Regions from separate parts of the Paenibacillus sp. ALE3 genome, predicted to be linked through region 1. Evidence: a T-box and tRNA genes for the amino acid it is inferred to sense, from the RefSeq annotation. Region 1 holds a T-box; the other regions hold tRNA genes.

Region 1 (10,284 bases):
TACAAGGCCATATCAGCCCTATAAAATAAAGATTCGATGCTGATTTGCTCGTCCAGCCAGTTCCATTCGGCAATCCCGCAAGAAACAGTCACCTGAGGATTAGTTTCATGCTGTACACGGCTACGTATTTTTTCTGCATATCCCAGTGCCTGTTGAACCCCCAACTGCGGCAAATAAATGGCAAGCTCCTCTCCGCCCCATCTGGCACATACATCCTCATCACGGGTCGCCGAGCGAACAATATTGCTGACGCTTTTCAGAATTTCGTCACCCGTCTGATGGCCATACGTATCATTCACCTGCTTGAATTGATCAATATCAACCAAAATAAGAGAGCCACAGAAATCCTTTTCCTGATGTTCCTGAATAATTCGGTCTACATAATGACGTACATATAAACCTGTTAACATGTCCATATTAGCCAGACGCCGCACCTCGGCATGTAGCATAGCATTGGTTACGGCCAGTCCGATATGAGGAGCTAGCATTTGCAGCATCTTGTAATTATCGTAAGAAAAAAAATGTGGAAGCTTGCTCGACAATAATATAACCCCTCTAGGAGTCCCCCTGTTCTTCATAGGCACAGCCATCAAAGACTGAGAGTCCGTCGTATCCATAAACCGAGAGGATATCTTCCCATCCTTTCTATAGTCAGACACAATCACGGGTTCTCCTGTTTTGCATATCAGTCCAGCAAATCCACCTTCACGAGGGTAACTCTCCAGCTTTAAACTTTCCACATTGCTTGACATCACCCTAAAACAACTTCCATCCTGATCCAGCTGCACAATACAACAAAAGTCGGCAATGAACATTTTTAATAATTCCTGCACGGCAAACTCAAATATTTCATTTAATTTCAGGCTCTGATTCAAACGCTGAACCAACTCATTAATGAGCCGTAATTCATGGATAAGTACATTCGATTGCTCCAGCAGCTTCGCATTTTCAAATGCGGTGCCAGCTGTATCTGCCATCATCGCAATCAGCTCTACGTCCACTTTTTCCATACTATCCGCACCTGCCGGAAGAATCATATGGAAAACACCATATACGCCCTGTTTGCCACGTAACGGGATACCGATTTCAGTTATTTCATCTTGTGGACTGGCAGGCTCATTTACAGCCATTTGCCCTTTCATAAATGCACGGACACATACATCCTCGTCCCGTTCATGTAGCAACAAAGGCTTGACCTGAGGATTTCGACTGTGCCGATCCTGACTCATATACAACGTGATATCCACATGGGGAAACAAATAGGCGATACTTCCAAATACTTCATCCAGCACGCCTTCTACATCAATCTTGTCATGCATCCGTTTTACAATCTGAAATAAAATAGAGCGGCGTCTGCCTTCACGTTCACTCCGATTCTGCATCCCTAGGATATCTTCCATAAATATATACTCAAACTTCGAGTAAAAGCAGGATCTAAAATGCAAAGAAGCCACTAACAATGCGTCCTGATTCGAGACAAAATGTTGAGCAGGCCGTGTAAAACGAAGAGCGGCGAAAGGCTCTCTCTTGTAATTGCGGCATAGTATGGGAACCATGTATACAAATGCAAGGCTCCCATCTCGAAGTTTACGCTGGCTCACTTCCATCTCTCTAGATATGCAACAACGCTCGACCAACTCTAAATCCTCGTCATCATCCTCTTCCCTACCAGCAACCCGAACACCTGTAAAATTAAAGACAGCAGTATACTCTTCACTGATCCAGGATATACCATTGCTCTGCTGTAACCAATTCCGATATCCTTGGACGAGAAGCTGATTAATATAGGGGTAATCATAGGGTGTCATATCCATGTTCTGGAGCCAGGCAAAAGACGTATATCCTTTATCATCAAACAGCGGAGCACCGCTAGCCTGCACTGTTTTACTGTCAAGCGTTTGCTGATCCGTTGTTGAAAATTCCGACATATTAAGGCGCTCCTTCACAGCAAAATTAGCTGTACCAAGACAGCGGCTATACACCACTATAGCTCATAATATGATCTATTTTACTCTCAACTTTAGAAATTTGCATCCATTTTCCAGAAATTCGTCCCACCTTTTTAGTTCTTAAGCCCTATCGACAAATTTTGACGTTTTCATTCTTTTTCTCTACTTGACATTGACCCACTATAACATATAATATATATTATTGAAAAAGACTGTACGGCAGAACTATCTACTGTGCGGATCTTAAATTTTGGGCGTAACAGTTTGTGTCACCCTCATCTTATTTGTTGCTGACAGGACAGCGGCTGAACTTTTCTGTCAGTAGTGCGTCTCACCTTCTAGGTAGCGCCGAACAAATTGGAGCGCAAAGAGAGCCCCAACTCAAATTTTAATTATGAAGGAGTTAACTCTATAATGGCACGTTACACTGGTCCTAAATTTAAATTGAGCCGTCGTCTCGGTATTTCCCTGAGCGGCACAGGTAAAGAATTGAAACGCCCTTTCCCTCCGGGACAACATGGTGCAAACCAACGGAGAAAAATCAGTAACTACGGTATGCAGCTTCAAGAAAAACAAAAGCTTCGCCACATGTACGGTTTGGGTGAAAAACAATTCCGTACCCTGTTCAACAAAGCTCAACACATGCACGGTATCGCTGGTGAAAACTTTATGTTCTTGCTGGAAAGCCGCCTGGACAACCTTGTATTCCGTCTTGGCTTTGCTAATTCCCGTGCAGGCGCACGTCAATTGGTAGCTCATGGTCACGTTACTGTGAACGGCAAAAAAGTTGACATCGCTTCTTACCAAGTAAGCCCTGGTGACGTGATCGGTCTTCGTGAAAGAAGTCGTTCCCTGTCTTCCATCAAAGAAGCTTTGGAAAACCGTAACCACTTGGTAGCTTACCTGGAGTACAATGACGCAGCTCTGGAAGGTAAATACATTCGTTTGCCTGAGCGTGCTGAATTGTCCCAAGATATCGATGAAAAACAAATCGTCGAGTTCTACAACCGCTAATCCTTGCATTAGCACCAAAAAGCACCCGAATTCATTCGGGTGCTTTTTATATTCCCCACATATTAAGCCTGAGATTTTTATTCAATGGGGATGTACACTTTCATATTCAAATGATCAGGATAGGAATTCATCACGTCCGTAATTTCAAAATCAGGCCCCTCCCTCCGTTCAAAATTAGAATTAGGAAGCCATGTGCCATAGATAAAATCTCGTATATTCTGAACTCGTCCTTTTGAACCTGAAGCGTCAAACTCAGCATACTTGCCTGCTGGAATCTCCATATATATGAAACCCTCTGCCAGTTCTTTTGACTCTTTTTCAACTTCCTCACCCACCACAAATGAAAATGCACCGTTATCTTCAAATCGACAGGCAATCCCATATGACATTCCCGGAGCGATTTTATTCGGAATACACATAAAATATTCATGTGCGCCAAAGTGTTCATAAAATCCTGGGATTTCTTTATAGTGCTGCTCATTATTCAGATTTGTTTTATATTCATATCCTACAATTTTGGTCGTTTCGAGTTGCAATATTACAGGCTTGTTCACCTCTAATTCCTCCGTTGCGCTTTTTTGGTAATCCAAAAAATTGATTTTGCTTTGACCAGAAAGCTCAATGTCACAGTTACGATATTTCCCAGGGGTGATCCCAAAACTTTTTTCAAAAGCGCGAGTAAAAGCTTCTTGCGAGTTGTACTGATACTCAATAGCAATGTCCAATACCTTTTGATTGGATTGCTTTAGCCGTTTAGCCGCCTCGGACAATCTTCTCCTTCTTATATATTGTTGCACTGTAAAACCCGAAATGGCCTGAAAAACCCGCTGGAAATGAAAGGCTGAAAAGTATGCCTGTGAAGCAACCTCGGCAATTTTTAAATCCTCCCGGAGATTCAATTCAATAAACTCAATCGCACACTGAATTCGTTTAAAGTAGTCCATATAATCCTTCCCCGCACTTGTAATTTATCTAGCCTACATCCACATTGGGTAACCCACGTATTCATTATGTATAACTCTTTGCCTACTTGTTTGATTATTTGTGCTAAGTTTACCACGGCTTTCACTTGGCAGAAATAAAAAAAGCAGCACTGAGATGTAAAATCAATCTCAACGCTGCTAATGAATGTATTTTAATTATCCGAGCTTGATTTTAGCAAATTTCCGTTTACCTACCTGTACAATGTCGCCTTCTTGCGGCTTGTATGCTTCGTTCACATCGGTCCACTTCTCTTCATTAATTTTAACCGAACCCTGCTGAATACTACGCTTGGCCTCACCGTTAGATGCTGCAAAGCCTAGATGAGTCAGCAACTGGATCACACGAATGCCACCTTCTTCTAGCTGATCTGCTGTCAAGGTGAATTCTTCAATATCATCAGGAAGCGCGCGTTGTTGGAATACGGTCACAAAATGCTGCTTGGCTGCTTCCGCCGCTTCTTCACCGTGGTACATGCGGACTAATGTTCCGGCCAGTTTCATTTTGGCATCACGTGGATGCACTGAACCCTCCTTAACACCTTTCGCCAGCTCTGCCAGCTCCTCATTGGTAATATCCGTTGCAAGCTCAAAATATTTCAGCATCAGCTCGTCAGGAACGGACATTGATTTACCGTAAATTTCGTTTGGCTCTTCATCCACACCAATGTAGTTCCCCAAACTTTTGCTCATCTTCTGAACGCCATCAAGACCCTCAAGCAGTGGTAATGTAATAGTTGCCTGCGGCTCCACTCCGTATTCTTTTTGCAGGGTTCTGCCCATCAGCAGATTAAACTTTTGATCTGTCCCTCCCAATTCTATATCACTTTGGAGAGCCACAGAATCCATACCCTGCATCAGTGGGTAAAAGAACTCATGGATGCTGATCGGCAAGCCGTTTTGGTACCTTTTTGTAAAATCATCCCGCTCCAACATACGGGCAACCGTTACTTTGGCAGACAGGGTTACCACATCCGCAAAAGACATCGGTCCTAACCATTCGGAATTGTAGTATACCTTTGTCTTTTCAGGATCGAGAATCTTAAAGATTTGTTCCTTGTATGTTTGTGCATTGCGCTGTACATCTTCCTCAGTCAGTTGCTTGCGGGTCTCCGATTTACCTGTCGGATCACCAATTCTGCCTGTAAAATCTCCGATAATCAGTTGCACTTGGTGCCCTAATTCCTGAAACTGGCGCAGTTTGTGCATAACAACCGTATGTCCGATGTGAATGTCGGGCGCAGACGGATCCAAGCCCAGCTTAATTTTGAGTGGCTCGCCGCTAACAACCGATTTAATAACCTTACGCCTCAGCTCATCTTCAGGTACAATTTCCGCTACTCCACGACGTATCACTTCTAGTTGTCGTTCTACCTCTGCCTGTTGCTCAGGCTTCAATTCTTCCCACTTCATCCTGAATCCCTCCTATTTTTCATCCAAAAATTACTATTTAAACAAACCAAAAAGCCCCTTTCATCCCAAGGGACGAGAAGGAGCTGCTCGCGTTACCACCCTAATTAAAGAAACGTATGCAAAAACAAACGTTTCTTTCACTTCATTCCTATAACGGGTCTACACCCGGTACCGGATTACTATGGGAGCTTCGCAAACCTGCAAAAGCCTTCCATTCATCCAGACAGCTCCAGACGGTAATTCAAAGGAGGGACGCTACCGATTCACACCACCCATCGGCTCTCTGCACAACGTGATTCCGCCTTCTACTGAAGTCTTTCTCTGCTTTTCACGATATTTACTTTGACCTATTTATAACACACTGTTTTTATGTAGTCAACGACACCAAAAGACAGGCTTTTTAGCATATGGGTTCATTTTGTAATTTTATGCTATAATAATGGCTGTTATAAAGGAGGAAGACTTAATGGTTGAAGAAAAAAACAATGTATCAGAGCCAAAGCCTTCCCGCTTACGGAGAACCATGCGAAGGCTCGGCCGTGTCATAAAGTGGGTCGTCATCATCGGTTTTATGGGAGCACTATTCGCAGGAGGAACCGCCGCCGGCTATATTGCTTCTATTGTAAAAAACGAGCCCGTGCGTTCCAGATCTACGATTCTACAGGAAGTAGATAAAAATGCAATTACAGGCTTCGCTTATTTCAATGATGGCTCTCCCATCGGGCAGCTTCGGACCGAGGAAGATCGAAGACCTGTTACATTTAAGGAGATTCCTCAGCTCGTCATTGACGCAGTCATTGCCATTGAAGATAACCATTTTTACGAGCATAAAGGTGTCGATTTGTCGGGAACGCTGCGTGCTGTGAAGCAAAAGGCACTACATGAATCCGTACAAACTGGAGGGAGTACTCTTACCCAGCAGCTTGCACGTCGTGTCTTTTTAAATCTTGATCGTACGGATGACCGCAAGGTCAAAGAAATTTTGCTATCTCTGCGCCTTGAGCGCTTCCTGAGCAAGCAGCAAATAATTACAGCCTATCTCAATAAGGTACCTTTCGGTAACGGATCAAGCGGTTACAACGTCTTTGGTATTAAAGCAGCGGCCAAAGGTATTTTTAATGAGAATGATTTGGGCAAGCTTAATGTAGCCCAAGCTGCCTATCTGGCAGGTTTGCCACAACTCCCTTCTTCTTATTCTGCTTACAACGGTAAAGGCGAATTTAATGAAGCTGGTTTTAAAAGAGCGATCAACCGCCAGCACCTGGTGCTCAGCCGAATGCTGGAGGAGAACAAAATCAATAAAGCACAATATGATGAAGCGATGGCTTTTGATATTAAAAAATCTCTCGCACCACGCACTGTTAAGGCTTATAACACCTATCCATATCTTATGATGGAAACAGAGCGGCAAGCTGCGCAGGCACTCATGTCTGTCACCAATCCGAGTCAAGCGGCTAATGCCAGTGCAGATACCAAAACCAAGGATGATAACGACTTGCTCAAAGAAGCCGAACAGCAGCTTCGCACAGGCGGTTATATGGTATATACCACCATTGATAAGAGCGTGTACAAATCTATGCGTCAAATTGCAGAAAATAAGGACAACTTCTCTGCTACTAGTAAAACCAAGGGTGACGAGCAAGCGGCAGCCATTCTGATTCAGCATAAAACTGGCGCCATTCTCGGTATGATGGAAGGTCGTGACTTCCAAAAAGAGCAAATGAACTATGCTACCCAGATGGTACGCCAGCCGGGTTCAGCCATGAAACCGATTGCTGCTTACCTGCCTGCTTTGGACAGCGGTCTCGTACAGCCTGGCACGATTGTGGATGATGCTCCTATTATTTTGAAGGATGGCAGTAATGGATATCACATCCCGAAAAATTCCAACAACCGCTACCAAGGATTGGTCACAGCGCGTTATGCACTGAATCAATCGCTAAATACGATAGCTCTCAAGCTGTTTAACGAAAAGGTAGGGATCAATAAGGCGTGGGCTTTTGCTAAAAAACTGGGTATTACCACCTTGGAACCAAGCGATAACAACGCCCAAACCGGTGTACTCGGTGGCTTGGCCCACGGGGTAACCGTTGAGGAGCTCACCAATGCATATGGAGCCATCCCAAATGGCGGTGTGTTTAATGATGCCTACATGATCGAAAAGATCGTGGATTCGCAAGGCAATATTGTATACAAGCATCAGCCTAATCCCGTGCAAGCCTTCACACCACAAACTGCCTACCTGATGACGGATATGTTACGTACAGCCGTATCGGAAGGCACAGGCAGACTGGTGAAGCGTAACTTTAATCAATCCGGCAAGATTCCGATCGCCGGCAAGACAGGTACTACGCAATCCTACACCGATGTGTGGTTCGAGGGCTTTACACCTGACGTCACGCTGGGAGTGTGGGTTGGTTACAAGCAACCTGTCAATAAGCTTGAAACGAAAGCACAAAAAGAGCGGGCTCGTCGTCTATGGGCTCTAATCATGAATGAAGTAACGGCTAAAGATTCTCAGTTATTCCAAACGGATAGTTTCAAGAGACCTGACGGTATTGTAAGCCGGACAGCATCCGCTTATGGTTCAGACATTTATAACAGTAAATATTTACCCAAAAACAGTGAAAATGGCGTTACCCGTGCGAAATATATTACCTATCAGGGTGTAAATTACATTCCACGTGATGGTACGCCAGATGATATGTTGTATGAACGGACCGTTAGAAAACGGGAAAAGCCAATCTCAGAATTGATTAAAGAGCTTCAGCAAGCCTTTACAGTGATGAGACGGCATAATTCGTTGTCCTACTATCTGCCTCAAGATGCAGATAAAGAAGCTCCTACTCAGATTGATCCACGCAAGGACGATGGGGCAGCTCCTAACGCTCCATCTAGCGTCAGCGTAAGCTATAGCGACGGCAAGGCCATAATTAGCTTTAGCCCAAGCGGAAACAGTGATGTTGTAGGTTACCGTCTATATCGTTCTACAGATGGAGGCAGCTTCGAGCGGCTTGGCAAGGTTGTCATGGCTGATGGCTCCAAGGTATTCTCCGACAGCCCTGGTGGAAGCAGCGCAAGTTACTATGTGACCGCCGTTGATGTGGGAGGACATGAGTCTGGACCAAGCAGCAAAGCAGACACAGCACCTGTAGTACCACCTGCGGATTCTGAGTCACCAGACGCTCCGGGCGAGGGAGATGAAACAGGTGCGCAGCCTACAGAAGTTCCTACTGCTCCTGAACAGCCCCAAGCTAAAGCGGCAGGCACGTCCGTAGTGCTCCAATGGAGTGCAGGAAAGCCTGCGGACGCTATAACAGGCTATAACGTATATTACAGTGAAAGCGGTGCGGAGCCTTTTAAAAACATAGGCTCTACCGCAAACACCAACTTTGAGTATAAACCAGGCCGCAAGCCCAAAGGCTGGTTCCGTGTTACTTCCATGAATACCATGGGGGAATCGGCTCCTTCTGGAGCCGTTCGTCCATAGTTCAAGACAAAAACAAGAAGCAATATTTTGGGTGAGATGAATGAGTTCATCCTAATAAAAAAGGGAGTCTTCATAGCTATAATGGCTATGGAGACTCCCTTTTTAGTGCAAACATGCATCAATTCAATCCTCAATGGTAGACAGGTCACCTGTAGGAAGGTTAAGCTCCCAGGCTTTCAGCACACGTCTCATAATTTTGCCGGAACGGGTTTTGGGTAACTTTTCCTTAAATTCAATTTCACGCGGAGCAGCATGAGCAGACAGCCCTTCCTTGACGAAGCGGTAAATGTCCTGTTGTAACGCTTCCGACGCGGTATAGCCATCACGCAGGGCGACAAATGCTTTAATGATCTCTCCTCGAACAGTATCTGGTTTCCCAATGACTCCAGCTTCCGCTACAGCAGGATGCTCCAGAAGCTTGCTCTCCACCTCAAAAGGACCGATGCGCTCTCCGGAGGAGTTGATAACATCATCAATTCTTCCCTGAAACCAGAAGTATCCGTCCTCATCCATGTAAGCCGAATCACCGGATACATACCAGTCGGGAAAACGGAAATATTCCTGGAACTTGTCTGGATTGTTCCATATACGGTTCATCATGGATGGCCATGGTGTACGAATCGCCAAATGTCCCATCCTATTAGGAGGCAACACCTGGCCTCTGTCGTCCAAAATAGCTGCCTGAATACCTGGGAGTGGCTTTCCCATCGAGCCCGGCTTAATCGGCAGCTCTGGGTAATTACAGATCAACTGTCCTCCTGTCTCCGTCATCCACCAAGTATCATGAATACGCTGTCCGTAGACTTGCCACCCCCATCTCACCACTTCAGGATTGAGTGGCTCCCCAACGGATAATACATGCCGCAAGCTGCTGAGATCATAATTGGCAACAACCTGCTCCCCTGCGCTCATCAGCATCCGAAACGCCGTAGGAGCACTATACCAAATCGTCACTTCGTGACGTTCAATCGTACGGTACCAGTCCTCTGGGCTGAAACGGCCTCCACGGATGACATTTGTTGCTCCATTTAGCCAAGGAGCAAAAATGCCATATGACGTTCCCGTAACCCAGCCAGGGTCCGCAGTACACCAATATACATCATCTTCCCGCAGATCCAGCACCATTTTACCCGTATAGTAATGCTGAATCATTGCATTTTGCACATGATACACGCCTTTGGGCTTGCCCGTTGAGCCTGATGTATAGTGAATAATTAATCCATCTTCACGACTCAGCCATTCGGGCTCAAGCTCTTCTGAGGATGTGAGCATTTCCGTTTCGAAATCAATAATTCCCTGCTCCCGTTCGTCCATATCACCGACCACAAAAATATGACGCAACTCAGGAAGCTCCTCACGTTTTACCCGTGAAAGAAGCGCAGGTGTGGTTACTAATGCCACCGCCCCGCTATCCTCCAAGCGATCTTTAACCGCCGTT
Region 2 (10,284 bases), 2.8 Mb from region 1:
GGTTGGAAATCATTCGAAGAGTGCAAAGGCAGAAGGGAGCTTGACTGCGAGACCTACAAGTCGAGCAGGGACGAAAGTCGGGCTTAGTGATCCGGTGGTACCGCATGGAAGGGCCATCGCTCAACGGATAAAAGCTACCCTGGGGATAACAGGCTTATCTCCCCCAAGAGTCCACATCGACGGGGAGGTTTGGCACCTCGATGTCGGCTCATCGCATCCTGGGGCTGAAGTAGGTCCCAAGGGTTGGGCTGTTCGCCCATTAAAGCGGTACGCGAGCTGGGTTCAGAACGTCGTGAGACAGTTCGGTCCCTATCTGTCGTGGGCGTAGGAAATTTGAGAGGAGCTGTCCTTAGTACGAGAGGACCGGGATGGACGTACCGCTGGTGTACCAGTTGTTCCGCCAGGAGCACCGCTGGGTAGCTATGTACGGAAGGGATAAGCGCTGAAAGCATCTAAGCGTGAAGCCCCCCTCAAGATGAGATTTCCCAGTATGTAAGACCCCTTGAAGACGACGAGGTAGATAGGTTGGGGGTGGAAGTGCAGTAATGCATGGAGCTGACCAATACTAATCGGTCGAGGGCTTATCCTAAAGATAAAGCGCAATGAGTTTCGGATCCAGTTTTCAGGGTGTAACCTTGAAGTTAGAATTTGCGAGGCAAATTCATGTTTGGTGGCGATAGCGGAGGGGTTCCACACGTACCCATCCCGAACACGACCGTTAAGCCCTCCAGCGCCGATGGTACTTGGACCGCAGGGTCCTGGGAGAGTAGGACGCCGCCAAGCATAAGCCCCTTCTCTGGGGATTTTTTTTCGCCTGTAAGACTAACCTCTACATAATCAGAATTTTAATGGTTATTTCTAAGATGGGGCTATAGCTCAGCTGGGAGAGCGCCTGCCTTGCACGCAGGAGGTCAGGGGTTCGATCCCCCTTGGCTCCACCAATATTCCCTGATAGCTCAGTTGGTAGAGCACTCGACTGTTAATCGAGTTGTCACAGGTTCGAGTCCTGTTCGGGGAGCCATATGGAGAGGTGTCCGAGTTGGCCGAAGGAGCACGATTGGAAATCGTGTAGGCGCCAAAAGCGTCTCGAGGGTTCGAATCCCTCTCTCTCCGCCAGCTCTTATAATAGATATTTGGCCCGTTGGTCAAGGGGTTAAGACACCTCCCTTTCACGGAGGTAACAGGGGTTCGAATCCCCTACGGGTCATAGTAGTATGGAGGCTTAGCTCAGCTGGGAGAGCATCTGCCTTACAAGCAGAGGGTCGGGGGTTCGATCCCCTCAGCCTCCACCATTAATAATATTGAGAAGTACCTTCAATGTCGCGGGGTGGAGCAGTTCGGTAGCTCGTCGGGCTCATAACCCGAAGGTCGTAGGTTCAAATCCTGCCCCCGCAATTAATTTCCTGATGGAAATGCCTCTGGAACTGTGGTGTAGAGGCCTAACATGCCTGCCTGTCACGCAGGAGATCGCGGGTTCGAATCCCGTCAGTTCCGCCATTTAACTTAATATGCCGGTGTAGCTCAACTGGTAGAGCAACTGACTTGTAATCAGTAGGTTGGGGGTTCAAGTCCTCTCGCCGGCACCATTTTGGAGGATTAGCGAAGTGGCCAAACGCATCAGACTGTAAATCTGCTCCCTTACGGGTTCGGTGGTTCGAATCCATCATCCTCCACCAGTTTTATTATTATGGTGGTCGTGACGAATGGATTAACGTACCGAATTGTGGCTACGGCATTCGTGGGTCCAAGGCCCATTGATCGCCCTGTTAAATACATAATGGGGATTAGCCAAGCGGTAAGGCAACGGACTTTGACTCCGTCATGCATAGGTTCAAATCCTATATCCCCAGCCATTAAGAGCCATTAGCTCAGTTGGTAGAGCACCTGACTTTTAATCAGGGTGTCGAAGGTTCGAGTCCTTCATGGCTCACCATTATCATTGTATGCGCGTGTGGCGGAATTGGCAGACGCACTAGACTTAGGATCTAGCGTCTTTGACGTGGGGGTTCAAGTCCCTCCACGCGCATATTGTTTTTGCGGACGTGGCTCAGCGGTAGAGCATCGCCTTGCCAAGGCGAGGGTCGCGGGTTCGATTCCCGTCGTCCGCTCCATATTTGCGCCCTTAGCTCAGCTGGATAGAGCGTTTGACTACGAATCAAAAGGCCGGGAGTTCGAATCTCTCAGGGCGCGCCATTAATTTCATAAGCCGGTGTGGCGGAATTGGCAGACGCGCGCGACTCAAAATCGTGAGGGAAACCGTGGAGGTTCGAGTCCTCTCACCGGCATCTATTTCGGGATGTAGCTCAGCTTGGTAGAGCACCTGGTTTGGGACCAGGGGGTCGCATGTTCAAATCGTGTCATCCCGACCATTTTTTTGCGGGTGTAGTTCAATGGTAGAACTCCAGCCTTCCAAGCTGGTAGCGTGGGTTCGATTCCCATCACCCGCTTTATATAGATGAAAAAAGAGACGGCTTATGCCATCTCTTTTTTTGCTTTTAAACCATCGTGTCCTTAATCAATAAAGCTCAAGAGTTAGAACATTATAGTCTAAATCGATGATGGTTCTGAAATTGCAATTGTTATTATACTTCATGGATTTACACAGACTGGCTACTCATCGTCCTTACTAAGCTGACATGACCTGTTAGGTTTCCCCGCTATTTTAAACCTCCTTTTCTAATTCAAGTCGCTCGGAGCTCCAATCTCATAACTCGATAGCACGATTGTAGTTGTATGATTTCTCTGAAGATTTGATTTCTTTGGATCCGTCCCACTTTGAATAGAGTTGGTGAGTACAAGCTTTGTTAGACCATTTCCTGATTGTTTGGTTGTTTCACCTCTAAAAACCGAATTTGGCCCAAAGGCCGAATATCGGTTTTTTTGTTTCATGAGTGCCAAGCCAACATTTTAAAGAAAATAAACGCTATGTTTTCAGAGTGATCAGTTTAGTTCTGATAAACGCTAGTGATCCACCGTTGCTAACTATTCTGCACGTGTGTTTATTCTCTAGACTACTGATAACAGGATACGTTAAGTGTGTGATTATGAATCTTCTACATAGTCCAAAAATAGCAATAATTTGAATCTGAATTCACAAGAGTGAAATAAAAGTATTTCTTTTATTACACACTTAGTCTCTACCACACTTTGCGAAGGTTGTTTGTTTATTGTTATATGAATTATTTTTTGATCTAATAGAACTATTTCAACCTTTTCCCTTGATGTCGATATAATTGAGGGTCACAAAAGTGTATTCCTTTAGGCAAATGGAGATCAACTCGCTAAAACGAAAAATATGTAGGTTGCGAATCAGAATTGTCTTATTGAACAGGAGGGGTGTACTAGAAAAAAGACTCATTACGGAACTCAGAATTGAGGAAAAACGGAGGTTATGTTATGGACAAAAAGAATGATAAAAGTTGCTGGATGAAGTGATTGACCATAAGCCTTACGATTACAAGCAGCAAGATATAAACATTAGGAGGATAACCAATATGAATTCATTCAAGAAAACGAAGAGCTTGATCAGCGCCCTGACCGGGGCTGCACTATTATTCTCGCTACCAATGACGGCAGGCGCGGAGAGCAATATCAACTATACAGGCATGTTCCTGGGTTATGACGGAAGTGTAAACACCAGCCCTGTTTGGACCTATAACCCTGACATTGTCTCCTATGATCTGCTGAACTGGAACCAGGGGGGCACCGATGCAGCCTCCATTACCTCTAATAGCGCCTCCGTCATCCAAGACCTAGGGAAAATTGTCACCGTTTCCACCCACATGCCCAATCCTCAGGGTGGAAATGTAAACGCCCCAATGTCTGATTCCGATTTTAATATCTTGGCCAATACAGACATTTCATCCATCAATTCGTCCAGCCCCGCATGGCTACAAAATTATAAGGCCCAGGTTGACAATGTTGTGACCGGTCTGCAAAAGTTTAACTCATCCCCCGTTTACTACAGACCCTTCCATGAAATGAACGGAGGCTGGTTCTGGTGGGGAAACAAGAATACGACAGACTATAAGAACCTGTACATCAATCTGTACAATTACATCGTGACGACCAATGGTATGTCCAACGTCAATTTTGTCTATGCCCCAAATAAAGGAGCTAACGCGGCTGCTTATTACCCCGGCTCTAGCTATGTCACATGGATTGGCATCGATGCTTACAGCGATGATCCGTCAAATGACAATGAAATCAAGATGGCTTACAATGACATCAAAGGACTTGGCAAAACTTACGGCTTTTGCGAAATTGGACCAGCCGTGGGTGGCGACCATGTGGATCGCAACAATAATCAGCTCAAGGAATTCGATTATTCGCTTTGGAACAACGCCCTGAATGAAGTCTACACTGGAGCAAGCTTCTTTATCACCTGGGATGGCGCTTATGCCCCGCAGAATAACACAAACGGCAGCGTGCTGTTTACAAAGGAGAGCTCCCAGTAAGTGCCTAGCGCCCGGCGTCCAGGCAGCACGGCATCAAGGCGTTAATCCCAAGCTGACCGCAGAGCCTTGGGAGAGTGGGACGTTTTCAAGAACGACAACAAAAAGCACCACCTTAATGAATTGGCCCCTGATAGACTAAAAAGACCCAAAAGACACGACCTCCTGTTAGGAGAACGGGTCTTTTGGGTCTACACAGCAACATGCGAGTATGCACGTTAAATATCGGTTGGTCAGATGCGGACTTCCGTCTCATCCGGAACGAACTGACGATATTGAAAATACATACGGAGCCGCCAGTGTAACAACGTCCCGAAGGCTAGTATGAAAAATAGCCCTGCTGTTTGCGGGATGGTAATGTAATGCTGAATAAATTCATGCAGCAGCAATCGGACGATCAGCAGGCTGATCAGGATAAAAAAGAAGGTGCGCGAGCGTTGCACGAAAACCAGCCCTTCTTGTAACTCAAATTTGGTGCTGCGGATCAACGGGTAGGAAAAAATAAACCAGCCGATCAGAAAAGCGCCCAGCGCCCAAAGCCAGGGAACCCGTACTTCTGGCACCACAAACATCATAAAGCCAGTGCTCATGCCGAGCGGAGGAATGATGATTTTTTTGGCATTAATCGGGCGATGACCTGTCTTCATACGGATGAAAATAGCCGATATAGCGATTAAGATCATACCGAAAGTTGCGCCATATTGCAGCAATGGGGTGCTGATATGAAACATGGACTGGCCCCCTCTATAAGGAATATAAGCGTTATTGGGCAGACTGCAAACCTTTTACATTATAGCACATATGCAATGGATATATTTAGTTACAGTCTTTCCTCCGGCAAGCGGATTATACGCCTTTTGGTGGTAACCGGCCCTATAATCGGGTCTCTTTCATCTTATGCGAGTTCTTGTGCTTGTACCTCACCTGCGGTTGATTTTTTCTCTTGGCGCATGATATAAACCATCGCTGCAATAATAAGGATAAAAGCAATGAGTGCGAGCAACGGAATGGTGATGAAATCCAACCAGTTCAGGTAATCCTGTTCACAGGATACTCTGCCGCAGGCCGTTGAAGTTTGTGTGGCTGCTTTGGCGGCTGCATGGATGCGCTGAATAATAAAATGATAGGCCGAAATCGCACCACCGATGACAGCTAATGGCATAACGTAAACACGTATTTTCGTATCGCCTCGAAAATATGCGATTCCGAGCAGAAGGGTCAGGGGATACATTAGAATGCGCTGAAACCAGCACAGCTTACAAGGCTCATATCCCAAGATCTCGCTGAGATACAGACTGCCCAATGTCGCCACACAAGCTACTACCCAGGCGGCAAATAAAGCAATATCCGTTTTTTTAAACGATCCGATCATAGTAACGCTCCTTTTTAAATTCAAATGAGAATAGTATGAACTCATCGTGTCTTGTCCCATCGGCAGGCATTTGCCGATATGCATGTCTTTATCCGTATTGTACTGTATTTTGAGTGCGGGGTCATACTTAAACATATTGACATCATTCACTATCATTTTTATAATTGCAGTAGTTTGGGAAGTTAATAAAGATTCAAGATATATATTAAGAAATTAGGAGTGTGCCCAGAATGTCGAGCAGCCGGAAAAATGAAACCTTATCTGTTATTAGTGAAAGACACGCGGTAAAAAGCTATGTAAAGGATTTTAAAATGCCAGAGGAAGATCTAGAAGCTATCTTGACTGCCGCGGTAGAAGCTCCTTCCGCTTGGAACCTTCAACATTGGAAATTCCTTGTTATCGAAAGTGAAGCGGACAAACAAAAATTGCTGCCTATCGCCTACAACCAAGGTCAAGTAGCAGAGAGCTCTGTTACGATTGCCGTACTGGGTGATTTGGAAGCCAACCGCAATGCTGTCATTTATGATCAAGCGGTAGAAGCAGGCGCATTGCCAGCGGAAATCCGTGACGCATTGGTAGGTCAAATCAATGGTGCTTATCAAAACCCGCAGGTAGCTCGCGATGCAGCGATCCTGAACTCTGCTCTTGCAGCACAAAACATTATGCTGGCTGCTAAATCTTTGGGCTACGATACTTGCGCAATGGGCGGATTTATTCCAGCACAATTGATCGAGCAATTCAATATTCCAGCACGATACCTGCCAACCATGCTCATTAGTGTAGGTAAGGCACAAGTGCCAGCACGTCCATCAGGACGTTTCCCACTGTCTGACGTTGTTGTAAAAGGCAGCTTCTAAGAAAAATAGTGAATATGAAAAGGGTGTTCCTGCAACCATTTGTGGCGGGGAACACCCTTTTTTACATCGTTTTAAACTGTCAAAATCCTTTTGTATCGTACCTTGTTTAGTCCGAGCGTTTGGACACGAGATATACCAGCTCCAGCGTCAGGATCGGCAGAAAAACAGAAGCGGGATAGGCCAGATAGCGCGGCTCCCACTGCGGCTTGAATTTATCCTTAAAGCGTCGAAGCCCCTGGAAGCCGTAAAAATGTCCCCCGTATTGAAAAACGAGTCGAGCCAGCTTTTCCTCGCGCAATGCCTTTTCGCTTTGTCCTACCTGGGACAGCGGGGCCATGCCCAGGTTAAATGTCGTATATCCACTTTCCTTGGCCCACTCAATGACCCGTGTGAATAAGTAATCCATCGTTCCATTGGGTGTGTCGGGCAGGTGACGCATCAGGTCGATAGAGACCGTCTGCCCATGATCATAAGCTGGGGCCATCGTAGCGAAAGCAATGACCTTCCCTTCGGAGTCTCTAAGCAATGCAATTGGAGCCAACTGAAGGTAAGATTCTTTGAACCAGCCGAGAGAATATCCCTTCTCCTTGCGCCCATCCAGCCAAATATCCGAAATATGACGCATCTCCTCAATTAATGACGCCTCTAGAGGCGGCTGGACCATTTCGAATGAATAGCCTTCGCGGTCAAAGCGATTTTTGGCGCTGCGCAGCGCCTGATTGCTTTTGCCCGTTAGTGTAAAGGACTCGAGCGGCACGAGCGCCTCCTCGCCCAATTTAAAAAAGCGATAGCCGTTCTCGTGATAGATGGACAAATATTCCGGTGATGCTTGGTAAAATACAGCCGTCAATGCATATCGATCCGCGAACCGTTGGAATTCCTGAATGGCTTCACTCACACGTTCTTTTGGACCGAGAGGGTCACCTAATACAATCAGTTTGTCCCGGCTGCGAGCATAGGGGAGAACCACCTGTTCGTCCTTAGTCCAATACAGATATTTATCGCCCAGAAAAAGCATATGAGAAACGAGGTTACCACCCTGTCGTTCCAAAAATTCTTTTAGCTTAACCAGCTCCTGTGCGTCGGGTAGATTACTGATGCTACGCTGAGGACGAAGAAAGAAATACACCGTCAGGAATACCCATGCCAAAATCAAACTAAATACGGCTGTAACTCCGTAATCGCTGCGGTTCATAAAAAAGTCCAGATGGACCTTGGCATGTATATGACGCATAAATGGTGTATTGGAGCCTGCCCCGATCATAAAATAAGCGCCGGTTACGAGTAGAGATAATCCGCCCCATATTAAAATGTTGTGCCGATTCAGCGGCGCACTGACCCGATAAAACCTTGAACGCGAAATCCACAGCATTAATGCCACGAACAGCAGGAAAAAGGCTTCCTCAAAATCCAGACCTTTAGTGAAGGTGAAAATGGCTCCTGTCAGCAGAAGTATCAAGGTCAGCCGCAATGCTCTGCGAATACGCAGAGAGATTCCGTGGGACAGAACGACAAGCATAATTCCGATGATGACCGAGATTTCGTGCGATAAGCGCATAACGGGCAGGCTGAGCAAATGTTCAGCAAAACGGAGCCTATACAGCAGACCAGGCGTAGCTGCCGACAACAGAAGCACCACGCCGGAGATGAGTACCAGTTTCCCAAGCGCCCATACCCCCAGATCGGCCAAAAACCGGAATTGACCAGGCCAGCCCCATACCTTCTGCCAGGCATTAAGGGAGTAATCCCAGCCTGTCTCAGCGAGCTGGCTCAAGCGCTCATTACGCGGAATCATTTCCAGCGCGGCTAATACCAAGCCGATGAGCCACGGAATGATGTAATAAAAGACGCGAAAGACCAGCAGCACAGCCAGCGCCCGGTCCGAGTTGGCTCCTGTCATTTGCAGCCCGAGCAGGGCGATAATATCGAATGCACCGACTCCTCCGGGTGCAAGGCTGATTAACCCCGCAATTGCGGCTATTACATAAATACCGAACACAGCATGGAGCGGCAGCTCATGGAGCAAGTGCGAGCCGATCCATGCAAAGGTAAGACCAGCCAGCAGCCATTCCAGCAGAGAGGCGCCAATGGAGGCAGAGATGGTGAACCAGGAGAGCTGTCCTTCTCCCTTGTTGAACCATGTGGCATACCTTTTGGAGCGCTGCATGATCAGAAATAGAGGCAGGTAAAGTGCCATTCCCCATAGTGCCCAATGAAGCCATGGGTGAGCATCAAGCACAGGCTGCACCGGATACAAATGGACAATAGCACCCCAAGCTAGCAAAGATAGTCCGGTAATGACGACAGGCGAAAGAAATACGACTGCCGAGGTGATGACACCCAATGGCACACCGCTCTTTTTATACAGTACAGTACGTAGTCCAGCTCCTGTAAAGCCTGCAAAGCCGAAGACATTATTGAAGGTATTGGAGATCCAGGCGTACCGAAATGTCGTTCCAGGCTTGACTTGAAGCTTGAAATGATACCTGATTACATAATCGTAAGCACTCATAGCAGCCACGGCTACCAGGGAGAACAAGCCAATTTCGATGAGAAACGTGGCATCCATTCGCCGCAGCTCATGAAGCATCCGTGCCAGATTAAAGTCTTTTAGCTCTCGTCCAGCCTCCCATATAATAAAAGCCAGTACAGCCAGCGGTAGCAAAATACGCGTCAATCGCTGCCTGTAGATGGTCATCATGTACTGTACGATTTTAAAGGATTGGAACGATTTGTGATTTGAATTCATAGATTCACCTGCTTGAAAAGGATAAGATTGAGACTGATAATGCGCGAAAACTTCCTGCCCAAATAAAAGGCTTCGTTATATTATACCTGTAATAATAGCTTGAATAACAACAGAAGGGTTACGAAATGGGAGTTGAGATTGATTGCTGTAAATAATTCCAATATAATGATGGAATACCTAGTAAATTGCTTGGCAATGGAGCTGACTGGACATGAGTATATGGGATCGTAATCTTTTTATACGTCGATTGGAGCTATTATGGCCTCCAGATGCAGACAGGAGCCAATACCCTTTTAACTTAAAGGCTCTTCAACAGTGGAACGAACTCAAATTCCATCCTTCCGTTACCTATATTGTTGGAGAAAACGGTGTAGGTAAATCGACGCTTATGGAGGCAATCGCGGTCGCGTGGGGTTTTAATCCAGAGGGTGGCACTAAAAATTTCAACTTTTCTACACAAGCCACGCATTCCGCGCTGCATGAGCATATCCGGTTGGTGAGAGGGATCGAAAAGCCGAGGGATGGCTTCTTTTTCCGGGCGGAGAGCTACTATAATGTGGCGACTCATATCGACGAGCTGGATCGAGAAGGAGGAGGGCGACCTATTCGAGATTCGTACGGGGGGAAGTCGCTGCATGAGCAGTCACATGGCGAGTCTTTTTTTGCTGCATTTGTGCACCGGTTTGGGGGACAAGGATTGTATATTTTGGATGAGCCAGAGGCAGCGCTATCGCCTTTGCGTCAGATGGCCATGCTTGCCCGGATTCATGAGCTCGTGCAACAGGGATCACAGTTTATCATTTCTACCCATTCCCCCATCTTGATGTCTTATCCAGATTCGGTCCTGTATCA
Region 3 (10,284 bases), 2.6 Mb from region 1:
ATCCTGGTTGTCTGTGCAACTCCACATCCTTTCCCACTTAACACACACTTGGGGACCTTAGCTGATGGTCTGGGCTGTTTCCCTTTCGACAATGGATCTTAGCACTCACTGTCTGACTCCCGGAACTAAATCTATGGCATTCGGAGTTTGACTGAGCTTGGTAACCCTTGCGGGCCCCGCACCCAATCAGTGCTCTACCTCCACGATTCTTTTTTCCGAGGCTAGCCCTAAAGCTATTTCGGGGAGAACCAGCTATCTCCGGGTTCGATTGGAATTTCTCCGCTACCCCCACCTCATCCCCGCATTTTTCAACATGCGTGGGTTCGGGCCTCCAGTGCGTGTTACCGCACCTTCACCCTGGACAGGGGTAGATCACCCGGTTTCGGGTCTACGTCCACGTACTTATTCGCCCTATTCAGACTCGCTTTCGCTTCGGCTTCAGCTCTTCACCTTAACCTTGCACGGGAACGTAACTCGCCGGTTCATTCTACAAAAGGCACGCCATCACCCATAGATCGGGCTCTGACTTCTTGTAAGCACACGGTTTCAGGATCTATTTCACTCCCCTTCCGGGGTGCTTTTCACCTTTCCCTCACGGTACTGCTTCACTATCGGTCGCCAGGGAGTATTTAGCCTTGGCAGATGGTCCTGCCGGATTCATACGGGGTTTCACGTGCCCCGCACTACTCGGGATCCGTCTCGGAGGGAACAAGTTTTGAACTACAGGGCTTTTACCTTCTCTGGCGGGCCTTTCCAGACCTCTTCATCTAACCGGTTCCTTTGTAACTCCATGTGAGACGTCCCACAACCCCAAGGAGCAAGCTCCTTGGTTTGGGCTAATCCGCGTTCGCTCGCCGCTACTGACGGAATCACTATTGTTTTCTCTTCCTCAGGGTACTTAGATGTTTCAGTTCCCCTGGTCTGCCTCTCACTCACCTATGAATTCAGTGAGTAGTGACTGTCGATGAAGACAGCCGGGTTTCCCCATTCGGACATCCCCGGATCAAAGCTTGCTTACAGCTCCCCGAGGCCTTATCGTTGTTCGCCACGTCCTTCGTCGGCTCCTGGCGCCTAGGCATCCTCCGTGTGCTCTTTGTAGCTTAACCTAGTATCTACAATGTAAATACGATATGCTACCTTTATTTCACTTGTTTACACAAGATCAGCTTAAAGGAATATTCTAAAACGCAATTTCGTTTCGGTATCCAGTTTTCAAGGTGCAATTTGAGAGTTTGAACTCTCAAAACTGAGCAACGAGTGAGTAAGTTTGAAGCTTATGCTTCATATTTGAATGTTTCCATCGCAGGAAACGATTCTCCATAGAAAGGAGGTGATCCAGCCGCACCTTCCGATACGGCTACCTTGTTACGACTTCACCCCAATCATCTACCCCACCTTCGGCGGCTGGCCCCTTGCGGTTACCTCACCGACTTCGGGTGTTGTAAACTCTCGTGGTGTGACGGGCGGTGTGTACAAGACCCGGGAACGTATTCACCGCGGCATGCTGATCCGCGATTACTAGCAATTCCGACTTCATGTAGGCGAGTTGCAGCCTACAATCCGAACTGAGACCGGCTTTTCTAGGATTGGCTCCACCTCGCGGCTTCGCTTCCCGTTGTACCGGCCATTGTAGTACGTGTGTAGCCCAGGTCATAAGGGGCATGATGATTTGACGTCATCCCCACCTTCCTCCGGTTTGTCACCGGCAGTCTGCTTAGAGTGCCCAGCTTGACCTGCTGGCAACTAAGCATAAGGGTTGCGCTCGTTGCGGGACTTAACCCAACATCTCACGACACGAGCTGACGACAACCATGCACCACCTGTCTCCTCTGTCCCGAAGGAAAGGTCTATCTCTAGACCGGTCAGAGGGATGTCAAGACCTGGTAAGGTTCTTCGCGTTGCTTCGAATTAAACCACATACTCCACTGCTTGTGCGGGTCCCCGTCAATTCCTTTGAGTTTCAGTCTTGCGACCGTACTCCCCAGGCGGAATGCTTAATGTGTTAACTTCGGCACCAAGGGTATCGAAACCCCTAACACCTAGCATTCATCGTTTACGGCGTGGACTACCAGGGTATCTAATCCTGTTTGCTCCCCACGCTTTCGCGCCTCAGCGTCAGTTACAGCCCAGAGAGTCGCCTTCGCCACTGGTGTTCCTCCACATCTCTACGCATTTCACCGCTACACGTGGAATTCCACTCTCCTCTTCTGCACTCAAGCTCCCCAGTTTCCAGTGCGACCCGAAGTTGAGCCTCGGGATTAAACACCAGACTTAAAGAGCCGCCTGCGCGCGCTTTACGCCCAATAATTCCGGACAACGCTTGCCCCCTACGTATTACCGCGGCTGCTGGCACGTAGTTAGCCGGGGCTTTCTTCTCAGGTACCGTCACTCTTGTAGCAGTTACTCTACAAGACGTTCTTCCCTGGCAACAGAGCTTTACGATCCGAAAACCTTCATCACTCACGCGGCGTTGCTCCGTCAGGCTTTCGCCCATTGCGGAAGATTCCCTACTGCTGCCTCCCGTAGGAGTCTGGGCCGTGTCTCAGTCCCAGTGTGGCCGATCACCCTCTCAGGTCGGCTACGCATCGTCGCCTTGGTAGGCCATTACCCCACCAACTAGCTAATGCGCCGCAGGCCCATCCACAAGTGACAGATTGCTCCGTCTTTCCTCCTTCTCCCATGCAGGAAAAGGATGTATCGGGTATTAGCTACCGTTTCCGGTAGTTATCCCTGTCTTGTGGGCAGGTTGCCTACGTGTTACTCACCCGTCCGCCGCTAGGTTGTTTAGAAGCAAGCTTCTAAACAACCCCGCTCGACTTGCATGTATTAGGCACGCCGCCAGCGTTCGTCCTGAGCCAGGATCAAACTCTCCATTAAAGACCAACCGAAGTTGGTTATAGAAAGAGCGATTAGCTCATGTTGAAACTGACGAGATAAAATATCTCATTGTTGATTTTGCGAACAAAATCAATTTACTCACTCGTTGTTCAGTTTTCAAAGATCAAATTCTTTTTCGCTGCGTTTTTCAGCAGCTATAAGATCATATCATGTTCGTTCCAAAAATGCAAGAGTTATTTTTTTCTCTTCTTTTCGAAGATTGTTTCGCCCTAGTTATTCTTTTTCGAAACGGCTGTTTTGTTGTCAGCTCAAATAATATACCATTTTCAACTACAGAATACAACTTGTAATATTTTACAAATATCCAATATCTGAATTTTATTTGCTAATAGTCAGCTATTTCAACATGTACTACTTTTAAAAAAACTATATCGTTGATTTGCCGCTAAACGCGTCGTCGATTTTTTTGATATTTATAATACTCGTTCCTTTTATTTGCTTATTGTCAGAAGACTTACAATTAGACGGAGTCTTTTAGCCCCCCGCCTAACGATGCTCATCATTTTATAACCTACAAACCTCATGGGCACATTGGCCATACGAAGGACAACAGCACATGGCACGCAACACCTTCAGGTCATGAATGACGATTTTTCCGTCTCTCGTATCCAAGGTTCCCTGCTCTTTTAGCGAGCTCAGCATCCGATTCACACTTTCGCGCGTTGCTCCAATCATCTCGCCCAGTTCGGAGTGACTTAGCTTCATGTTCAGTAAAATGCCATCCTTCACAGCTACACCACATGTATTACTTGCACGGATCAGTGTAGACGCTAGTGCCCCCGTTTTACCATACAACAGTAAGTCCCGAAACCGTGATTGCATAATTCGTTGCTTCATTGCCATCCACTGTATGAACTGAAGCGCCATTTCCCCGTTCTTAGACAGGAGTGACTCCAGGTCCTTAACAAGCACAACACCTAACTCACACACATCGGCTGTTTCTGCAGTACAACTATACTCTTCCCCATCTATCCCACTAAACTCCCCGATCAAATCGCCTTGGTGCTGAATAGTCAGAATCAATTCTTTACCGTCTTCTGTCGATTTACGGAGTTTAACATGACCCGAATGTATATAATAAAGCTGCTCCGCATCATCACCCTCTCGAAAAAGCATAACGCCTGCCTTTACCTTCTTCCACGACATAATATCTTTTAACAGCTCAAAATGCTCTTCCGTCAGAAAAAGCTGAATCCCCGTGCGCTGCGTTTCGTCCCTAAACCGTTCCATACAAGTGGCTTGCATATTAGCGTCCTCCTCGTGTTTACCTGATATCTTTATCATAATGTTTTGATTCCTGGGTTGTTATCGGGAGAACACCTGATTTTGCACCTCCCTACTCCCTGATTTGCAGTGATAAATATCACTTCCAGGATTATCTAACGCCCCATTTATCGCCCCACCTCTTATTGATTACCCAGTCTAATGAAAAGTCAGTGTTTCCTGCGCCTATAGATCAGGGGGTTCCCTGAATTACTTTTGTACCTGTCGGAATTACAATAAATTAGAGCTACAGTTGGTTAAGATAAAGGATGTGTCTTCTATGCTACAAATAACGGATGAAATGCGAAATGAACTGAACCAGTTGCGAGATCATGTTTATGGGGATCTCACTGCACTTGCATTTATGTCCAAGTCAGGGGGTAAGTTGCATTGGTATTATGCCTCCGGCAGCCGAAACAATCGCTATCGCCTTATCTCTTTTAAAGTCGGTCATGGGATTGCCGGGATGGCTGTTCGTCTAGGGCGTACCGTAACCGTTAGCGCTTTAATATCAGGCAGTATACGTTTACGTCAAGAATGTGCGCTTATGCTGGCCGAACAGTTACATTCTGCAGTAGCCATTCCCATTTCCAGTACAGGAGACTTGCCAAACGGTGTGCTACTTGTTGGTAACCGTGAAGTGAGAACATTCACCGAATCTGATGTAGCCAAGGCCACTCAAGTCGCACATCGCCTTGGCCAGCTATGTGCTCTCCCTCTCACTCCATAGATTGATATTTGAAGAAAAATAAAATTATAAATATAAGTGAACATGAACAGCTCATCTAACTATCTCTGTTGATTGAAATCCCTAAAATTTGCTATGATTATGACAAAACGCACGGTTTTTTTACCGTTCGAGGGGATGACTAATTGATTCGTATACTAGTAGTGGATGATCATGTTGTCGTACGTTCTGGCCTCATGGCCCTATTGGACGGCAAAAACGGTATTAAGGTAGTAGGAGATGCAGCAGACGGGGATGAAGCAATCCGCAAAGCGGTGGAGCTACAACCTAATGTCGTGCTCATGGATTTTAGTATGCCACCTGGCAAAGATGGCCTCACGGCAACCACCGAATTAAAAAGACAGTTGCCGGATACAGAAGTGCTTATTTTAACGATGCATGATGATGAGGAATATCTGTTCCGAGCCATTCAAGCCGGAGCATCTGGATATATTTTAAAAAGTGCACCTCATGAGGAATTACTCGCTGCCATCCAGTCTGTGGCCGAAGGCAGTGCCTATCTATACCCCAATGCAACCAAACGCCTGATGAGTGAATATCTGGACAAAATCAAACAAGAGGGCATAGCCGGACCGTATGAATCCCTGTCTGAGCGGGAAAAAGAGATCCTATCATGGGTAGCCAAAGGATATGCCAACAAGGAAATTGCCGAACACCTGGTGATTAGCGTCAAAACCGTAGAGTCCCACAAAAGCAACCTTATGGAGAAGCTTAACTTGAAAACACGGCCTGAGTTGGTCAAATTTGCACTGAAAAAGGGGTTGCTCCATTATGAATGAACCTTCTAACCCTTTACTGCAGCCCGCCTTTGGGGAGTCAACCGATAAACTACTGAATGATTTGGAAATTCATATACCAGATTCTCCTTTTCTCCATGTACTGCGTAGTTCTCTCCACCAGCTATCCAATCTTAAATTTGCTCTAGATACATCTTCCATCGTTGCTCTGACCGATCATCGAGGAATTATTCAGTACGTAAACGATAAGTTCTGTGAGATTTCGCAATATAGTCGTGAAGAATTGATCGGGCAGGATCATCGTCTCATTAATTCGGGCTATCATACTCGAGCCTTCATGAAGAACCTGTGGACTACGATCCGTTCTGGTGAGGTATGGCAGGGAGAAATACGAAATCGTGCTAAAGATAACAGCTACTACTGGGTGAATACTACGATTGTTCCATTTATGGACGAGGAAGGTAAACCCTATCAGTACTTAGCGATCCGTAATGAAGTAACTAAATTAAAAAAAGTAGAGGCAGAGCTTCAGACCATGATGACGCAAGTCATGCAAATACAGGAGGAAGAGCGTAAACGCTTTTCAAGAGAGCTTCATGATGGGATTGGTCAAAGCCTGTTTTCACTTATTATTCAACTAGATAGCCAACTAGCTGAACAGCCCAGTGCTACTCTGGAAAATCTGCGTACACAGGTAACTGATATCATTAAAGATGTTCGTGGCTTAGCGTGGGAACTTCGTCCCTCAGTTCTGGATGATTTGGGTGTCGTACCGGCCCTAAGAACTTATATTGAAAATTTCTGTTCGCATTACGGAATCGAAGTGCATTTTCAATGTACTTTACGTAAACGCCTTGATATCCGAAAAGAAATAGCAATCTATAGAATTGTACAAGAAGCACTGACGAATGTGGCTAAATACGCAGATGTAGCAGAAGCATACGTTGATGTAGAGGATCAAGACGAAATAATAAAAGTAACTATTCGGGATGAGGGTATGGGCTTCTCTGGAGAATCCAAAGGAGAGGGAGTTGGATTGTTCAGCATGGAAGAACGAGCTAGAGGAGTAGGCGGCTTCATGAGCATGACTTCTGCTCCAAATCGGGGAACCTCCATCCAACTAACCATTCCAGTGTAAAATCTGTGCACTAGATCAGTTATCGGTGTATCCCCCTGCAGGAACAGGAGAGATACACCGATGGCAAGCACTAACAATAGCCATCACTTTGTGGAATCTATGGAATATAAATGTACAAAAAAAAGAGAGAGCTCTGTCCCCAGACAGGCTCTCTTTATTTATAAGGTGTCACCACTGAGGCAACAAGAATCCGCTATAGCAAAAAGCGGGTGATGGGAATCGAACCCACGCTACCAGCTTGGAAGGCTGGAGTTCTACCATTGAACTACACCCGCAAATCAGTATCGGGATGACACGATTTGAACATGCGACCCCCTGGTCCCAAACCAGGTGCTCTACCAAGCTGAGCTACATCCCGACATTATACATTTTTTAAGAAATGGCGCGCCCTGAGAGATTCGAACTCCCGGCCTTTTGATTCGTAGTCAAACGCTCTATCCAGCTGAGCTAAGGGCGCATATTAAATTCCATAATGAGCAGTTAAGGCGCCACCCAGATTTGAACTGGGGATGAAGCTTTTGCAGAGCTTTGCCTTACCACTTGGCTATGGCGCCGTATGGATAATGGAGCGGACGACGGGAATCGAACCCGCGACCCTCGCCTTGGCAAGGCGATGCTCTACCGCTGAGCCACGTCCGCAAAATATGGTGCGGTCGAGAGGACTCGAACCTCCACGGGGGGTTAGCCCACACGGACCTGAACCGTGCGCGTCTGCCAATTCCGCCACGACCGCAAAATAATTTATAAATGGTGAGCCATGAAGGACTCGAACCTTCGACACCCTGATTAAAAGTCAGGTGCTCTACCAACTGAGCTAATGGCTCTTAATGGCTGGGGATATAGGATTTGAACCTATGCATGACGGAGTCAAAGTCCGTTGCCTTACCGCTTGGCTAATCCCCATTAAATTAAGAATCAAAGGGCGGCCGATGGGGCTTGAACCCACGAATGCCGGAGTCACAGTCCGGTGCGTTAACCACTTCGCCACGACCGCCATATGATTATAAAACTGGTGGAGGATGATGGATTCGAACCACCGAACCCGTAAGGGAGCAGATTTACAGTCTGATGCGTTTGGCCACTTCGCTAATCCTCCAAAATGGTGCCGGCGAGAGGACTTGAACCCCCAACCTACTGATTACAAGTCAGTTGCTCTACCAATTGAGCTACACCGGCACATTACCAATTCCCACTTGAAAGGTGGCTCGGGACGGAATCGAACCGCCGACACGAGGATTTTCAGTCCTCTGCTCTACCGACTGAGCTACCGAGCCATATTTAATTTTATAACTATACCATATAGTTCGTACTATATGCATTTAAATGGCGGAACTGACGGGATTCGAACCCGCGATCTCCTGCGTGACAGGCAGGCATGTTAGGCCTCTACACCACAGTTCCAGAGGCATTTCCAATAGGAAATTAATTGCGGGGGCAGGATTTGAACCTACGACCTTCGGGTTATGAGCCCGACGAGCTACCGAACTGCTCCACCCCGCGATATAAAATATGGTGGAGGCTGAGGGGATCGAACCCCCGACCCTCTGCTTGTAAGGCAGATGCTCTCCCAGCTGAGCTAAGCCTCCATAATTATGACCCGTAGGGGATTCGAACCCCTGTTACCTCCGTGAAAGGGAGGTGTCTTAACCCCTTGACCAACGGGCCTTACAAAATAAATTCTGATTTAATAAATTTATGGCGGAGAGAGAGGGATTCGAACCCTCGCACCACTTTCGCAGTCTAACCCCTTAGCAGAGGGTCCCCTTATAGCCACTTGGGTATCTCTCCGAGTAGCGGCAGAGGGGATCGAACCCCCGACCTCACGGGTATGAACCGTACGCTCTAGCCAGCTGAGCTACGCCGCCACCTTATATATAAAATTCAGAAGTATTAAAAATATGGCTCCCCGAACAGGACTCGAACCTGTGACAACTCGATTAACAGTCGAGTGCTCTACCAACTGAGCTATCAGGGAATATTGGTGGAGCCAAGGGGGATCGAACCCCTGACCTCCTGCGTGCAAGGCAGGCGCTCTCCCAGCTGAGCTATAGCCCCAAACTTTTAGTCAATCTAGAAATGGTGGGCCTTAGTGGACTCGAACCACCGACCTCACCCTTATCAGGGGTGCGCTCTAACCAGCTGAGCTAAAGGCCCTAATTCATTAAATTTTATCATCCTTTAAAGGATTTTGCTTGGCGGCGTCCTACTCTTCCAGGACCCTGCGGTCCAAGTACCATCGGCGCTGGAGGGCTTAACGGTCGTGTTCGGGATGGGTACGTGTGGAACCCCTCCGCTATCGCCACCAAACATGAATTTGCCTCGCAAATTCTAACTTCAAGGTTACACCCTGAAAACTGGATCCGAAACTTTATTGCGTCTTATCTTTAGGATAAGCCCTCGACCGATTAGTATTGGTCAGCTCCATGCATTACTGCACTTCCACCCCCAACCTATCTACCTCGTCGTCTTCAAGGGGTCTTACATACTGGGAAATCTCATCTTGAGGGGGGCTTCACGCTTAGATGCTTTCAGCGCTTATCCCTTCCGTACATAGCTACCCAGCGGTGCTCCTGGCGGAACAACTGGTACACCAGCGGTACGTCCATCCCGGTCCTCTCGTACTAAGGACAGCTCCTCTCAAATTTCCTACGCCCACGACAGATAGGGACCGAACTGTCTCACGACGTTCTGAACCCAGCTCGCGTACCGCTTTAATGGGCGAACAGCCCAACCCTTGGGACCTACTTCAGCCCCAGGATGCGATGAGCCGACATCGAGGTGCCAAACCTCCCCGTCGATGTGGACTCTTGGGGGAGATAAGCCTGTTATCCCCAGGGTAGCTTTTATCCGTTGAGCGATGGCCCTTCCATGCGGTACCACCGGATCACTAAGCCCGACTTTCGTCCCTGCTCGACTTGTAGGTCTCGCAGTCAAGCTCCCTTCTGCCTTTGCACTCTTCGAATGATTTCCAACCATTCTGAGGGAACCTTGGGGCGCCTCCGTTACTCTTTAGGAGGCGACCGCCCCAGTCAAACTGCCCACCTGACACTGTCCTCGCACCGGATCACGGTACCAAGTTAGAACCTAGATACGATCAGGGTGGTATCCCAAGGATGCCTCCTCTCAAGCTGGCGCTCAAGATTCTACGGCTCCCACCTATCCTGTACAGATCGTACCCAAATTCAATATCAAGCTGCAGTAAAGCTCCATGGGGTCTTTCCGTCTTGTCGCGGGTAACCTGCATCTTCACAGGTATTAAAATTTCACCGGATCTCTCGTTGAGACAGCGCCCAAGTCGTTACGCCATTCGTGCGGGTCAGAATTTACCTGACAAGGAATTTCGCTACCTTAGGACCGTTATAGTTACGGCCGCCGTTTACTGGGGCTTCGGTTCATAGCTTCGCTCTTGCGAGCTTACCACTCCCCTTAACCTTCCAGCACCGGGCAGGCGTCAGCCCGTATACTTCGCCTTGCGGCTTCGCACAGACCTGTGTTTTTGC

The links. A T-box is a leader RNA that pairs with one kind of tRNA and senses whether it is charged. The one in region 1 lies ahead of tyrS (tyrosine--tRNA ligase), so its partner is inferred to be a tRNA-Tyr.
Region 2: it has a tRNA-Tyr gene. The T-box ahead of tyrS (tyrosine--tRNA ligase) is inferred to sense a tRNA for this amino acid. The anticodon was not compared.
Region 3: it has a tRNA-Tyr gene. The T-box ahead of tyrS (tyrosine--tRNA ligase) is inferred to sense a tRNA for this amino acid. The anticodon was not compared.

Annotation. Positions count from the first base shown of each region.
Region 1 covers NZ_CM134214.1:1,695,132-1,705,415, reverse strand. Annotated here, with positions in the region: gene ACXHJ2_RS07545 (sensor domain-containing diguanylate cyclase) at 1-1,928, opposite strand, end outside; gene rpsD (30S ribosomal protein S4) at 2,364-2,963, shown strand; gene ACXHJ2_RS07535 (AraC family transcriptional regulator) at 3,041-3,907, opposite strand; gene tyrS (tyrosine--tRNA ligase) at 4,103-5,356, opposite strand; T-box leader at 5,422-5,687, opposite strand; gene ACXHJ2_RS07525 (transglycosylase domain-containing protein) at 5,823-8,846, shown strand; gene acsA (acetate--CoA ligase) at 8,970-10,284, opposite strand, start outside.
Region 2 covers NZ_CM134214.1:4,747,154-4,757,437, reverse strand. Annotated here, with positions in the region: rRNA gene ACXHJ2_RS21360 (23S ribosomal RNA) at 1-589, shown strand, start outside; rRNA gene rrf (5S ribosomal RNA) at 667-783, shown strand; tRNA gene ACXHJ2_RS21350 (tRNA-Ala) at 866-941, shown strand; tRNA gene ACXHJ2_RS21345 (tRNA-Asn) at 946-1,021, shown strand; tRNA gene ACXHJ2_RS21340 (tRNA-Ser) at 1,025-1,116, shown strand; tRNA gene ACXHJ2_RS21335 (tRNA-Glu) at 1,136-1,207, shown strand; tRNA gene ACXHJ2_RS21330 (tRNA-Val) at 1,217-1,292, shown strand; tRNA gene ACXHJ2_RS21325 (tRNA-Met) at 1,322-1,395, shown strand; tRNA gene ACXHJ2_RS21320 (tRNA-Asp) at 1,421-1,497, shown strand; tRNA gene ACXHJ2_RS21315 (tRNA-Thr) at 1,511-1,586, shown strand; tRNA gene ACXHJ2_RS21310 (tRNA-Tyr) at 1,591-1,676, shown strand; tRNA gene ACXHJ2_RS21305 (tRNA-Gln) at 1,779-1,853, shown strand; tRNA gene ACXHJ2_RS21300 (tRNA-Lys) at 1,858-1,933, shown strand; tRNA gene ACXHJ2_RS21295 (tRNA-Leu) at 1,946-2,026, shown strand; tRNA gene ACXHJ2_RS21290 (tRNA-Gly) at 2,037-2,111, shown strand; tRNA gene ACXHJ2_RS21285 (tRNA-Arg) at 2,117-2,193, shown strand; tRNA gene ACXHJ2_RS21280 (tRNA-Leu) at 2,206-2,285, shown strand; tRNA gene ACXHJ2_RS21275 (tRNA-Pro) at 2,293-2,369, shown strand; tRNA gene ACXHJ2_RS21270 (tRNA-Gly) at 2,377-2,447, shown strand; gene ACXHJ2_RS21265 (glycoside hydrolase family 26 protein) at 3,495-4,457, shown strand; gene ACXHJ2_RS21260 (CcdC family protein) at 4,688-5,185, opposite strand; gene ACXHJ2_RS21255 (disulfide oxidoreductase) at 5,350-5,826, opposite strand; gene ACXHJ2_RS21250 (nitroreductase family protein) at 6,057-6,683, shown strand; gene mprF (bifunctional lysylphosphatidylglycerol flippase/synthetase MprF) at 6,790-9,432, opposite strand; gene ACXHJ2_RS21240 (AAA family ATPase) at 9,644-10,284, shown strand, end outside.
Region 3 covers NZ_CM134214.1:4,869,139-4,879,422, forward strand. Annotated here, with positions in the region: rRNA gene ACXHJ2_RS21810 (23S ribosomal RNA) at 1-1,106, opposite strand, end outside; rRNA gene ACXHJ2_RS21815 (16S ribosomal RNA) at 1,324-2,877, opposite strand; gene ACXHJ2_RS21820 (Crp/Fnr family transcriptional regulator) at 3,403-4,143, opposite strand; gene ACXHJ2_RS21825 (GAF domain-containing protein) at 4,442-4,891, shown strand; gene ACXHJ2_RS21830 (response regulator) at 5,035-5,688, shown strand; gene ACXHJ2_RS21835 (PAS domain-containing sensor histidine kinase) at 5,681-6,784, shown strand; tRNA gene ACXHJ2_RS21840 (tRNA-Gly) at 6,989-7,059, opposite strand; tRNA gene ACXHJ2_RS21845 (tRNA-Pro) at 7,069-7,142, opposite strand; tRNA gene ACXHJ2_RS21850 (tRNA-Arg) at 7,165-7,241, opposite strand; tRNA gene ACXHJ2_RS21855 (tRNA-Cys) at 7,268-7,338, opposite strand; tRNA gene ACXHJ2_RS21860 (tRNA-Gly) at 7,349-7,423, opposite strand; tRNA gene ACXHJ2_RS21865 (tRNA-Leu) at 7,430-7,517, opposite strand; tRNA gene ACXHJ2_RS21870 (tRNA-Lys) at 7,533-7,608, opposite strand; tRNA gene ACXHJ2_RS21875 (tRNA-Gln) at 7,613-7,687, opposite strand; tRNA gene ACXHJ2_RS21880 (tRNA-His) at 7,706-7,778, opposite strand; tRNA gene ACXHJ2_RS21885 (tRNA-Tyr) at 7,795-7,880, opposite strand; tRNA gene ACXHJ2_RS21890 (tRNA-Thr) at 7,885-7,960, opposite strand; tRNA gene ACXHJ2_RS21895 (tRNA-Phe) at 7,986-8,058, opposite strand; tRNA gene ACXHJ2_RS21900 (tRNA-Asp) at 8,109-8,185, opposite strand; tRNA gene ACXHJ2_RS21905 (tRNA-Met) at 8,211-8,284, opposite strand; tRNA gene ACXHJ2_RS21910 (tRNA-Val) at 8,295-8,370, opposite strand; tRNA gene ACXHJ2_RS21915 (tRNA-Glu) at 8,378-8,449, opposite strand; tRNA gene ACXHJ2_RS21920 (tRNA-Ser) at 8,481-8,572, opposite strand; tRNA gene ACXHJ2_RS21925 (tRNA-Met) at 8,576-8,649, opposite strand; tRNA gene ACXHJ2_RS21930 (tRNA-Asn) at 8,684-8,759, opposite strand; tRNA gene ACXHJ2_RS21935 (tRNA-Ala) at 8,764-8,839, opposite strand; tRNA gene ACXHJ2_RS21940 (tRNA-Ile) at 8,862-8,938, opposite strand; rRNA gene rrf (5S ribosomal RNA) at 8,975-9,091, opposite strand; rRNA gene ACXHJ2_RS21950 (23S ribosomal RNA) at 9,170-10,284, opposite strand, start outside.